DNA from 3 places in the Paenibacillus sp. MT86 genome. Region 1 is predicted to be linked to each of the others. Evidence: predicted binding sites of a transcription regulator. Region 1 holds the regulator's gene; each other region holds the start of a gene.
What was found. Region 1 encodes NrdR, which represses ribonucleotide reductase genes. Its sites were predicted from a motif close to AACACNATATATNGTGTT; they were not measured.
Positions count from the first base shown of each region.

Region 2: AC3RCL_RS22490 (adenosylcobalamin-dependent ribonucleoside-diphosphate reductase) is a predicted target of NrdR. The motif match lies at 2,536-2,553, and genes of this name have one in related genera.
Region 3: AC3RCL_RS07970 (anaerobic ribonucleoside triphosphate reductase) is a predicted target of NrdR. The motif match lies at 2,214-2,231, and genes of this name have one in related genera.

Region 1 covers NZ_CM179499.1:5,390,948-5,395,196, forward strand. The annotation lists gene AC3RCL_RS24185 (toll/interleukin-1 receptor domain-containing protein) at 436-915, shown strand; tRNA gene AC3RCL_RS24190 (tRNA-Ala) at 1,286-1,361, opposite strand; gene nrdR (transcriptional regulator NrdR) at 1,652-2,125, opposite strand; gene AC3RCL_RS24200 (alpha/beta-type small acid-soluble spore protein) at 2,273-2,518, shown strand; gene AC3RCL_RS24205 (lytic transglycosylase domain-containing protein) at 2,588-3,154, opposite strand; gene coaE (dephospho-CoA kinase) at 3,151-3,750, opposite strand; gene AC3RCL_RS24215 (MntP/YtaF family protein) at 3,760-4,249, opposite strand, start outside.
Region 2 covers NZ_CM179499.1:5,000,317-5,004,565, reverse strand. The annotation lists gene AC3RCL_RS22500 (YqhG family protein) at 1-489, opposite strand, end outside; gene AC3RCL_RS22495 (DEAD/DEAH box helicase) at 491-2,248, opposite strand; gene AC3RCL_RS22490 (adenosylcobalamin-dependent ribonucleoside-diphosphate reductase) at 2,670-4,249, shown strand, end outside.
Region 3 covers NZ_CM179499.1:1,843,974-1,848,222, forward strand. The annotation lists gene AC3RCL_RS07960 (replication-associated recombination protein A) at 125-1,432, shown strand; gene AC3RCL_RS07965 (PCYCGC domain-containing protein) at 1,490-2,029, shown strand; gene AC3RCL_RS07970 (anaerobic ribonucleoside triphosphate reductase) at 2,266-4,249, shown strand, end outside.

The DNA.
Region 1 (4,249 bases):
TACATGGATAGGTTTGTTCATGAAAAACGCTTCCTTGGAAGTTTGTGTGTAGTAGATTTCTTGGGGCGTTGTTTCAAGATATTCTCATCGTTTTGGTTGAATTTGCTGGAATGAAATAAGCAACTGGAATGAGGGACTGGAGGTAGGATACATCTACGGAAACATGATACAATAGTTTTAATATTCAAGTTATTTAGAGGAAGTAGAGACATGGCTAGATGTACAGCCCCAGTAGAAGGACATCGTTCGGCGAGTGCCGCAGCCAACTGCCCAGCATGCAGAGGGAGTTATCGCCGCTATAGTAGTGGTGGCGGCTACAGCTCATACTCGCCCTCGCCTTACTCCACTTCCCTGACAAGTGGGGGCGGCAGAAGCAGCGGCGGCGGTTCCGTCCGCAGTTCAAAGCCGCGCTGGTCAGGAGCAGGTTCGGCTCTATTGTACACGTCCGAAGAAATTCGGTCATTAACACCAATCCGCAACAGCGTCGAAACCCTAGCAAAACAACCTGACCTTCGTGACGTCTTCCTTTGCCATGCGTGGGACAACAGGAAGGGAGCCGCCAAGGAGTTGCACGATCTGCTAGAGTCACACGGTGTCTCCGTCTGGTTTAGCGAGAAAGACATTGGCCTTGGTGTGCCGCTGCTTCGCGCTATTGACAAAGGCTTGGCCAACTCGCGAGTTGGAATTGTGCTTGTGACTCCTGCATTGCTACGCCGCCTCCCAACAGAGGGCATCGCCGACAAAGAACTTTCGGCACTCCTTGCAGGTGATCGGCTCGTTCCGATTGTGCATGATACAACATATGAAGCTCTCCGCGAAGTCAGTCCCTTGCTCGGATCACGAAGCGGATTGAACACTGCAGAAGAGCCCATGGCAGACGTCGCGGCCAAGCTCGCAGAGTTAGTCGCCCTTTAAGCTCTATTAATCTACCAAAGTTTGCTGTTCAGTTGGGACTGTTAGGATGCTTTGTTGTTTCACGCTTACTTGGCAGACGTCGTTGTACAAGGGTTAGAAAAGGAGACCTCGCTATATGCAAGGTCTCCTTTACTTTAGATTTGAGCAGTACTGTCATATCTCATTTCGTACCATCAATATTAGGCACTCCACATGATTGGATTGCTTTGATTTAGCATTTAAAACCAGCACGATGACTCCAATTAGAAGCCACAGGGTCAACGAATAGTTGCAGAAACACTACTGGCGCTGGAGACATACACTCTCTGCCATCCAACAACTAATTCTAGATACAAAAAAACGGCATCTCTGCCGTTTCGTCGTAGTTGTTTGGTGGACCTTAGCGGGATCGAACCGCTGACCTCTTGCATGCCATGCAAGCGCTCTCCCAGCTGAGCTAAAGGCCCATATAATTCCTTTCAAGGAAACGAATTACATGAAACGCTGGTATTCGATTTACAATCATTCTTGGGGCAATGTTTCCGACAACGACGTACTCCCAGCTGAGCTAAGGCCCCGTAAGCGACTTCTATATCATATAAAAAATCAGCAGGCATGTCAACACTTTTTCAGAACTTTTTTGATAATGCGCAGTGCCTTTTTTCCTTCTCTATATAATGTCACTTATCGATGTTGAGAATTTGGCGCCATGAGAGCGCCGGAAGAGCACCAGGGTCGTTTAAGAACCGTGGCGCTCTTACAGCTCCTGCACGTCCGTATCCTTGGACAGCAGACTTTTCAGTTCCTTCATGAACATATTGATATCCTTGAACTGCCGGTATACGGACGCAAACCGAACGTAAGCCACCTCGTCGACCGGATATAACCGTTCCATCAGAAGCTCCCCGATCTGGCGGCTCTCCACTTCCGCCGCCGCGGTATTGCGCAGCGCCTTCTCGACATCCGATACGATCATATCCAGCTGGTCCACGGATACCGGACGCTTCTCGCATGCCCTTATCAAACCGCGGAGCACCTTCTCCCGGCTGAACTCTTCGCGGCTTCCGTCCTTTTTCACGACGATCAGCGGCGTTTCCTCCACCATTTCAAAGGTTGTGAATCTCTTGCTGCACTGCTCGCATTCCCTGCGGCGGCGGATGGATTTATTCTCGTTGGCAGGCCTGGAATCCAGCACTTTCGTTCCGGCATAACTGCAATATGGACACTTCATAAGTTGTCTTCACTTCCTTTGTATTCAGCGTGATTCGCCCTTAATGGGCGTCAGAAAAATTTACCAGCAAAACTTTTGTCTTTTATGTTATGAAAATGCGAGACCCGAGACATAATACTTTTACCAACCCAAGGAGGTGAACTTAACATGGCACAAAGCAACAACAACTCCAACAACTCCAACAACTCCAACAACCTGGTTGTTCCTCGCGCAAACGCTGCTCTTGAGCAACTGAAGTACGAGGTAGCTCAAGAACTTGGTATCTCCATTCCACAAGACGGATACCAAGGTAACATGACTTCCTATGAGAACGGTTCGATCGGGGGATACATCACAAAGCGTCTTGTAACCCTGGCCGAGCAACAATTGGCTGGTCAATTCTCCGGTCAATAATTGATTCTTCCTTAAAAAAAGGAGTGTTGGCGGCTCGATGTAAGAGCCTGTCCAGCGCTCTTTTTTTCTTTAGAAGCCGCCCTTATACACATCCGTATATTGATTATAATAATAAATCACGCGCTGTACATAATGCCGGGTTTCCCCGATGGGTATACTCTTCACGTTCTCATAGGTTCCGTCCCACATGCCCTTGTTGATCCAATTCTTGACGTTCCCCGGGCCCGCGTTATAAGCGGCGATGGCGGCAATCGGATTGCCGTCCATTTCCTTGTGCAGATTCTGAATGTACCAGGTGCCCAGCTGGATGTTCGCATCCACTTCATTCTTTACGCTCAGCAGGTTCACCGACGGGAGCTTGGCCATTTCCATCGCCCAGTTCGCCGTATCCGGCATCAGCTGCATAATGCCCAGCGCCCCCTTCTTGGATTCCTTGCCCGGCTTGAAATTCGTTTCCACCCGGATGATCGAGGCCACCAGAAACGGATCGACCTCATAATAAGCGGCATGTTTGCGGATCTCATCCTTATAATGGATCGGATACAGCAGGGTCATCCAATTGGAACTTAGGAACAGCAGCGCTACAAAAGAAACGAACAGCAGGAGCAGCACCCTTTTTTTACGAAGCCACTTCATAACTGAACCAACCTGTTCCACAGGTTGTCCACCTGCTGCTGCGTTTCGGCCAACGTGCCGCTGTTATCGATCAGGATATCCGCTCGGAGCTTCTTCTCCTCAATGTCCATCTGGCTGCTAAGACGCGCCTCTGCCGCTTCCCGGGTAAGAGCGTCCCGCTCCATCAAACGCGCAAGCTGCAGCTCGCGCGGGACATAGACAACAGCGATCTGCTTCAGATAAGGATAGTCTTCCCTTGCCTCCAGAAGCAATGGAATATCCGCTACCACGAGCCGGTCGGGATGCTGCCGTTCATACGCCTCCGTCCGTTCCCGTATTTCCTGCCGGATTGCCGGATGTGTAATCTCATTCAATGCCGCTCTCTGCTCCGGATGATGGAAAATCATCTCCCCGAGCTTCTTTCGATTCAACGTACCGTCTTCAAACAGGATCGCTTGTCCAAAATGTTCGGTCACTTTACCCAGCACCGGATGACCCGGGAGCATCACTTCCCGGGCGATGATATCCGCATCGACGAGAAGCGCTCCCTTCATGGCCAACATGGAGGACACGGTGCTTTTGCCTGTTGCAATTCCTCCGGTTAAACCGATATTCATGACTTCACCTCATAACAGCTTCATTATACCCATGACAACTAATAAAAAAGCAGGCAAATACGAGATAAAACGCATGCCTCCCTTGGCCGCAAAACGGAGGCCGACCCGCATGCCCAGCACCAGAAATATCCCGCTGAACAAGGAAACCACGGCTGCGGTGCCTAGCGGCGAGAAACCCAGCATCGCTGCGCCGAGCCCGGCTCCGAACGCATCGAGCGATAGCGCGATCCCCAGCCACATCGCCTCCCATGGTGAGATGCTGCCGGAGTCGTCCAGATCCGCTTTCGTCGGGCTGCGGAGAATTTGAATGACGACGCCGATCTTCGGTATTTCAAGGGAGAATACCGCTCGCTGAAGCTGCTCTTGGCCTGCCGTGGTAACTTCACGTTGCGGTGTCCCTTGATGAATGGCTCCCGGCGTTTCCGTAAGCGATGCGGAAGAATCCACCCCGGATGCCGGCTGCACTTCAGGCTCGCTGCTTCTCCGAACCTGCTGATAT
Region 2 (4,249 bases), 390 kb from region 1:
CTCATAAGGCGTGGAACGGCCCCTGGGACGCGGTTCGGCATCCCGCTGCTGGAACAGATACACGCATTTGCCCTCTTCGCGGGAGGCATTCCAAATCTGGGCGAGCCGGCTGCTGCCGTAGCCGATATTCTCCCGCTGAATCCGGCCTGACCCCAAGATCGGCAGCACCGGGGCGTTCCCGTAATAGCGCGCCAGCAGCGGATCCTGCGCAGGTGCGTTAAGCTGGGTTTTGGCTTTGGTTTCTTCGGCCTTGGCAAGCCGTTCGTCGTATTTTTCCGGATCAAACACGAAGTTGAACGACAGCGTTTCGGCGGGAGCCCCGGTCCGTTCCACGAACCCCCAGTAATAGGGGCGGTTGGTGAGCATTTTGTCGGCCTGCGGCGACAGTTTCACGGTGACATGCTCGGGCGATTTTTCGATGACGGTGCATTCGGTGGCTTCCAAATAGGCCATGAAGTGCTGCTGCACCTCCTGCGGCGTCATGGTCATATTAGGCTTCTTCCTCTCTGAGAGTTTCTTCGGCCGCGCTTTCCAGCTCGACGTCCTGCTTGATATGGTGAATGGAGTCGCCCAATGTGCTGATGCGCTGGCGGATTTCATCATCATTGCCGGACTCCAGCATGATTTTGTACAGGCTCTTCTCGATCGTTTCCTTCTTCTCGAAGCGCTCCAGGATAACGTCAAGCCCGCCGATGACCATCTCGAACATGTTGATCTTCTCGTGCAGCAGGTTCAGGATATGCTCCTCGATGGTTCCCGAAGTCGACAGGTTGTAGATCTTCACGTCATTGGTCTGGCCTAGACGGTGCACGCGTCCGATCCGCTGCTCGACCCGCATCGGATTCCAGGGCAGATCAAAGTTGATCATATGGTGACAGAATTGCAGGTTGATGCCTTCGCCGCCGGCTTCCGTCGCGATCATGACCTGCGCCTTGCCGCGGAAAAGGTCCATCATCCAGTCCTTCTTGCCGCGGTTCATGCCGCCCCGGTACGGGACGGAGACCAGCCCGTGATCGCGGAAATAATTGAGCAAGTATTCCTGCGTGGCCCGATATTCCGTGAACACGATGACCTTCTCGTTCATTTGCTGAATGAGCTCGATGGCTTTTTCCGCCTTGGTGTTTGCTTTGATGGCCTTGATGAGATAGACGAGCTCCCAAATTTTATCGCGCAGCGGAGAGTCCTCCGGCAGCTTCTTGGACAGATTAACAAGGGTCACGAAGACGGCATCCCGGCTGCTGCATACTTCCCGCTGCAGGGTGACGAGCGACAGCATACTGCTTAAATTTCCCCCAGCTGCCTGATACTGATCTTTGACGAAGGACGTAACGCCGTCGTATAATGACTGTTCTTCAGGCGAAAGGCTGAGTCCCACGTTGCGGACGGACCGCTTCGTGAACTTCACTTCGCCTTCGCCCCGACGGTTTCGGATCATGACCTTGGACAGCTCATCCTTGAGCTGGTCCTGGTTCTTCGGTCTTCGTTTATCCACGACAAAATTTGCGGCAAACTGTCCCTGGCCGCCAAGCTGGCCCGGTTTCAGCAGCGTGATGAGATTGAAGAGCTCGCTGAGGTCGTTCTGCACCGGCGTGGCGGTGAGCAGGAGACAGTATTTTTTGCGCAGCTTTTGGATGAATTGATAATTGGATGTTTTCTTGTTCTTGAGCTTGTGCGCTTCATCGATGATGAGCATGTCGTATTCCTGGTTCAGCAGAATCTCCTGATGCGGATCGCGCTTGGCCGTGTCCATGGAGGCGACAACGATGTCATTGCCCCAGGAGTATGCTTTTTTCTGCGCGACCGCGGGAATGCCGAACTTGGAGTTCAGCTCGCGGACCCATTGCAGAACCAGGGAAGCAGGTACGAGAATCAGCACTTTGGATACCAGTCCGCGCACGATGTATTCTTTTAAAATAAGACCGGCTTCAATCGTCTTGCCAAGTCCCACCTCATCCGCCAAAATGGCTCTGCCCGACATCTCGAACAAAACGCGTCTTGCGGTATCGGTCTGATGGGGGAGCGGGGATAAACCGCCAAGGTGCTTGAGGCACTGCAGTTCTTCAAAGCTTGTAACGAGGCGCGATTTCTCGCCCTCAACGGCAAGCTGGGCCAGACGATAGTCACCCCAAGGGCCTCCTTTGTCCAGTCGGCCAGAGAGATCGTCAAACCAAGAACGGTCGATCTGCAATGGAACGGGAAGGCGCGGGTCGAAAATCATGCCTGAGTCGGCAGATGGCTGTTGGTTCATGTCGATCTCCTCCTGTGATGAAAGATTCCGGGCCAGCGGTGTATATGTAGTATGGACGAAAAAAGAAGTCTTCATAACCTTGCACGGATTCGGCAGCCGCGGAATACCTTATAGAGCGCACGGCTGCTGGAATTGGATATTTTCATCCTTTTTTTTCATAGGGATCAGCGAAAAAGAGAGCGAGAGGAAGAAAGCGGAAGCTTGCGCGCGGGAGCTTGGAACTGTCGGCTTAATTTTCACATTATCGGCATAGTTAACCTATATATAGTGTAGTATAATGAATGAATAGCACTATATGTGGTGTGTATAGTGGTTTTGGATGTTTGACCGGCTACATAACAGGTTATGTTGTTGGTGAGCACATACTTGGGAATCTTTTAAATTTTATATCTTATATAGGAGGTAGTTGCACTTGAGTACGATGCAGAATCAGCGGCTGGAAGGTTTAAGCGAGAAGATCTTTTTGGACCGGTATGCCTGGAAGGATGCGGACACCAACAACGCCAAGGTCGGCGACGTGGTGCTCGTGCTGACAAAGGATGATCCTAAATTTCCGACCAAGGAAGTTGGCGAAATCGTGAAACGCGAAGGCCGCAAGGTCACCGTGAAGACACGGAAGGGCGAGCTTGTGGAGTCGGATGTGGAGAAGCTGACGTTAACCATCGAGAAAACGCCGGAAGAAATGTGGGATCGACTCGCGGCCGCCATGTCATCGGTTGAGGCAACGCCGGAACTGCAGGAAGAGTGGCGCGGGAAATTCCGCGAGATTCTGGATGATTGGAAGCTGGTCCCGGGCGGACGGATTGCTGCCGGAGCGGGTGCAAGCGATGAATTGACGCTGTTCAACTGTTACGTCATTCCTTCCCCGAAGGACAGCCGGGGCGGCATCATGGAAACCCTGAGCGAGATGACCGAGATCATGGCGCGCGGCGGCGGTGTCGGCATCAACTTGTCTTCCCTTCGTCCTCGGCGCGCGATCGTGAGAGGCGTGAACGGATCCTCCAGCGGTGCGGTATCGTGGGGCGGATTGTTCAGTTATACGACAGGCCTGATCGAGCAGGGCGGAAGCCGCCGCGGCGCGCTCATGCTGATGATGAACGATTGGCACCCGGACGTGGAGGATTTCATTACGGTGAAGCAGACGATGGGACAAGTCACGAACGCGAACCTGTCGGTATGCGTCAGCAACGATTTCATGAAAGCCGTGAAGGAAGATCTGGACTGGGAGCTCGTGTTCCCGGATACCACCGATCCCGATTACGATGAGCTGTGGGACGGCGATTTGGATAAATGGAAGAAAGCCGGACGCAGCATCATTCCATATAAAACGGTTAAAGCACGCGAGGTATGGCACACCATTATCGAATCCGCATGGAAATCGGCAGAGCCGGGCGTGGTCTTCATGGAATACTACAACCAGATGTCCAACAGCTGGTATTTCAACCCGATCATCTGTACCAACCCTTGCGGCGAGCAGGGACTTCCGGGCTGGGGCGTATGCAACCTGTCCGCGATGAACCTGTCGAAGTTCTACGATGAAGCGAATCATGACGTCGCATGGGATGAGCTGGCTACGACGACGCGTTACTCCGTGCGTTTCCTGGATAATGTCATCGACCGGACGCCTTACCATTTCGAAGAAAACGAATTGAACCAGAAAAAAGAGCGCCGCGTAGGCCTCGGAACGATGGGTCTGGCCGAGCTGATGATCAAGCTGAACATCCGTTACGGCAGCCCGGAATCGCTGGAGTTCCTGGATAAGCTGTATGGCTTCATCGCGCGCGAAGCGTATCTTGCATCCGCGGATATTGCCGAGGAGAAGGGCTCGTTCCAGGCATTCGATGCCGAACTGTATCTGCAAAGCGGCTTCATGAAAAATATGGCCGAGGTGTATCCGGAAGTTGCCGAAGCGGTCCGCAAAAAAGGCGCCCGCAACGTTACCGTCATTACCCAAGCGCCGACGGGAAGCACGGGTACGATGGTTGGAACTTCGACGGGCAT
Region 3 (4,249 bases), 3.5 Mb from region 1:
GAAGCGTAGGACAGGAAGTTGCCGCAGCGCAGGCACGGCGAATTCGAATATGATATGATAGAGCGTGATGGATTGAATGGAATCGACTTATTTTTGCATCGATATCAGACAAGGAAGTGTAGCCATGGATTTATTCAGTATCGGGCGTGAAGGGGACCGGGACTCCCGGCTGCTGGCCGATCGGATGCGCCCTTCGTCGCTGGATGAATATATAGGACAAGAGCATATTATCGGACCGGGCAAACTGCTCCGGCGGGCCATAGAGGCAGACCAGGTCTCATCGATTTTATTGTACGGCCCGCCGGGATGCGGCAAAACAACGCTTGCGCATATCATATCCCAGCAAACGAAGGGGCATTTCGTTCGGCTGAACGCGGTGGAAGCCACGGTCAAGGACGTTAGGGAAGTCATTGAACAAGCCCAGAGCAACCGCAGCCTGTACGGTACCAAAACGATCCTGTTTTTGGATGAGGTGCACCGCTTCAACAGCTCCAGACAGGATGCGCTGCTGCCTGCCGTGGAGAACGGCACGATCATATTTATCGGCGCGACGACCGAGAACCCCTTTCATTATGTCAACGGGGCTCTAATGAGCCGGTCCACTTTGTTTCAGCTACAGCCGCTGACCAAGGACCATTCCATGATCGCGATGCGGCGCGCGCTGATCGATCAAGAAAAGGGTCTTGGGTTCATGGATCTCAAGGCCGATGAGGAAGCGCTGGAGCACATTGCAGCCATGGCGAACGGGGATATCCGGCGTGCACTCAATGCGCTGGAGCTGGCCGCGATGACGACGCCGCCGGACGCAAGCGGTACGGTCCATATCACGCTGGAGGTGGCGGAGGAATCGATTCGCCGGCCTACCGTGCGTGCGGACGAGTCCACGCAGTATGATGTGCTGTCCGCTTTTCACAAGAGCATTCGGGGCTCCAGCGATGCAGCGCTGTTCTGGTTTTTGTATGCAGTCGAAAAGCTCGGCATGGACCCGATGGTGTTCATCCGCCGCCTGATTGCTGCCAGCAGCGAGGATATCGGGCTGGCCAATCCCCAAGCCATGGTGCAGGCGGTAAGCGCATTGGATGCCTACCGGAACAACGGCTGGCCGGAAGCCAAGCTGAATATCGCCCAGGCGATCCTGTTCGCCGTGGAGAGCCCGAAATCCGATGGCGTTGTATCCGCCATATCCCGCGCGATGTCCGCCATGGATGAAGTGAAATCGGCGGAGGTTCCGCTGCATCTGCGCGATGCGCATTACTCGGGGGCGGTTAAGCTGGGACATGTCGGCTACAAGTACCCGCACGCTTATCCGGGCCATTACGTGAAGCAGGAGTATTTGCCGAAGGAGCTCTCCCGCCGGGTGTTCTATCAGGCCACGGAGCAGGGGAACGAAGCCAAGATCGCCCACAACCAGCGATTACGACGCGAAGAATAGGGTCGTATGGCGATAACGGGATTTACGGCCGCTAGCTTAATTAAATGGAGGAAATGAATGATGAAAACAGGGAAACAACGGTTTGTCATCCTGCTGCTGTCCGCCGGCCTTATGCTGAGCGGCTGTTCGGGAAAAAGCGCCCAGGAGCAGGTCGCAGGTGGACAGGCAGCCGAGGCGGCGCATGAGCACGGACATCAGACGCAGCTGTCCAACGGGGATATCCAGGAGGCGACGTCTTCGATCGATGAGCTGCCGACCTTTTTGAAGAGCCAGACCAGCGAGCTCCAAACGATTTATGCTTTGTCCGCGCAGGTGAGTAATGTCCTGAAATACATTCCTTGTTACTGCGGCTGCGGGGAAAGTGCCGGTCATGAGAGCAACCTGAACTGTTTTATCGATGAGATTCAGGAGGACGGCACGGTGGTGTGGGACGATCACGGCACCCGCTGCGGGGTGTGTTTGGACATTGCCGTGGAATCTGCCAAAATGAGCAGCGAGGGTATGAGCTTAACGGATATCCGGACCGCGATCGACGAGAAATACAGCACCGGCTATGCCAAGCCGACGCCAACCCCGATGCCGCCTGTGGAAAGTTAAATTGTCATCGGTCAAACAAGAAGGTACCCGATGGTGATCCAAGGATCGCCCGAGGTGCCTTTTTTTTGTAGGGCAGTATCCCCTTCAGGGTTACGCGTAAGTGCAGCCCTATTCGATTTTAAAGACCGACCATCGTGACCTATATCACAGCACTAAACTATATATGGATGTAAATTGATAAAATAAAACTATATATAGTGTGTTAACGATATGAAGAAGAGGAGTTGTTCCTATTCATGAAGGTCATGAAGAGAGACGGATGCCTGGTAAAATTTGAGACGATCCGAATCGTGGAGGCGGTGGATAAAGCTTTTATGGCGGTAGAGGGTGTTTCCCGCAAGGATGCTTCCTTGCGGATTGGAGATGAGGTTGCCCATGCCACTGCGGGGATGGACCAGGTTAGCGTGGAGGAGATTCAAGATTTCGTTGTGGAGCATTTGCAAAGCACGGGTTATCCCGAAGTAGCAGCTGCCTATCAACATTACAGGGAGGCCCGCGATCTGGAGCGGATGCGGCGGGGAGAGCTTTATAAGATCAGCAGGGATGTGATCGGGGTAACCGATTTGGACCTGCTGCGGGAGAACGCGAATCTGAACGGGGAATCCTTCAGCGGAAAAATGAGCCGGATCGGCTCCGAATACGCCAAATGGATGGCAAGCAAATTCATCCTGCCGACAGAGCTCACGAGAGCGGTGAGGGATGGGTATGTATACGTTCATGACCTGGACCAGTATGCGCTGGGAACGACGAACTGCATCTTCATCCCGTTCGGCCGGTTGCTGGCCAAGGGCTTCAATACCGGTAACGGATCGGTCAGGCCGCCGCAGAGCATCATGACCGCCATGGCGCTGGTAGCCATCATCTTTCAATCCCAGCAGAACAGCCAATTCGGCGGCGTGTCCGGCAGCAAAATCGATTGGGATCTCGCGCCGTATGTCGGCAAATCGTTTCGTCGGCATTTTCGCAAAGGGCTGGCCTACTTCGGAGAAGCGGGGCTGGGAGCGGATCGGCCGTATGAACGAGCTCTTGAGGATCACGAAATATACATAGACAATGAGCAGCTGAAGGACACATATCCGCGAATATACCATTATGCCTATCATGAAACGGTGAATGAAACAAAGCAGGCCGCGGAATCCTTGATCCATAATTTGAATACGATGAGCAGCCGGGCCGGCGGACAAATTCCTTTCACTTCGTTGAATTACGGCATGTGCACGTCAACCGAAGGAAGGCTGGTGTCCCACGCCCTGCTGGATGCCACGATGAAGGGGCTCGGCGGGGGAGAGACGCCGATATTTCCGCAGCATATTTTCCAGTGCAAGCAGGGGGTCAACCAGGCGGAAGGCGAGCCGAATTACGACCTGTTCCTGAAAGCCGTCGAGTGCTCCAGCCGCAGGCTCTATCCGAATTTCGTCAACGTGGACGCGTCGTTTAATCTCGTCTATTATAACCCGGGCGACCCGGACACGATTATTGCCACCATGGGCTGCAGGACCCGCACGATTTCGGATCGCTTTGGGCGAAACCGCCTAAGCGGCAAGGGCAACCTGTCCTTTAATACGATCAATTTGGTCCGGCTCGGGATTGAACATGGCATCGTTCAAGGAAAGCGGGAAGTGCCGGACCTGAACCGTTTCTATCAACAGCTGGATCATTATATGAGAATTGCGGTGGAGGGCTTGATTCACCGTTACGAGCTGCAGGCCGACCAACCGGCCAAAGCGTCCGATTTCATGATGCGGGAGGGCGTGTGGGAAGGCGGCGAGGCGCTGGCGCCGGAGGATAAGGTGCGCGAGCTGATCAAGCACGGCACCCTGGCGCTTGGATTTATCGGGCTGGCCGAATGCCTGAAGGCGTTGACCGGACGGCATCACGGCGAGGATGAGGACAGCCGAGGGCTGGGGATCGAGATCATCCGGCATATGCGCCGGTTTTGCGATGCAGCCGGTGAAAGGTATAACCTGAACATCACGCTGTTTGCCACGCCGGCAGAAGGGTTATCCGGGAAATTCACGAAGCTCGACCGGCAGACCTTCGGGGTGATCGAGGGTGTGACTGACCGCGAATATTACACGAATTCTTTTCATATACCCGTGTACTATCCGATGGCCGCCTACCGCAAAATCCGTTCCGAAGCTCCTTTCCATGAGCTGTGCAACGCCGGAGCGATTTCGTATGTGGAGCTGGACGGCAACGCAAGGCAGAATACGGCTGCTT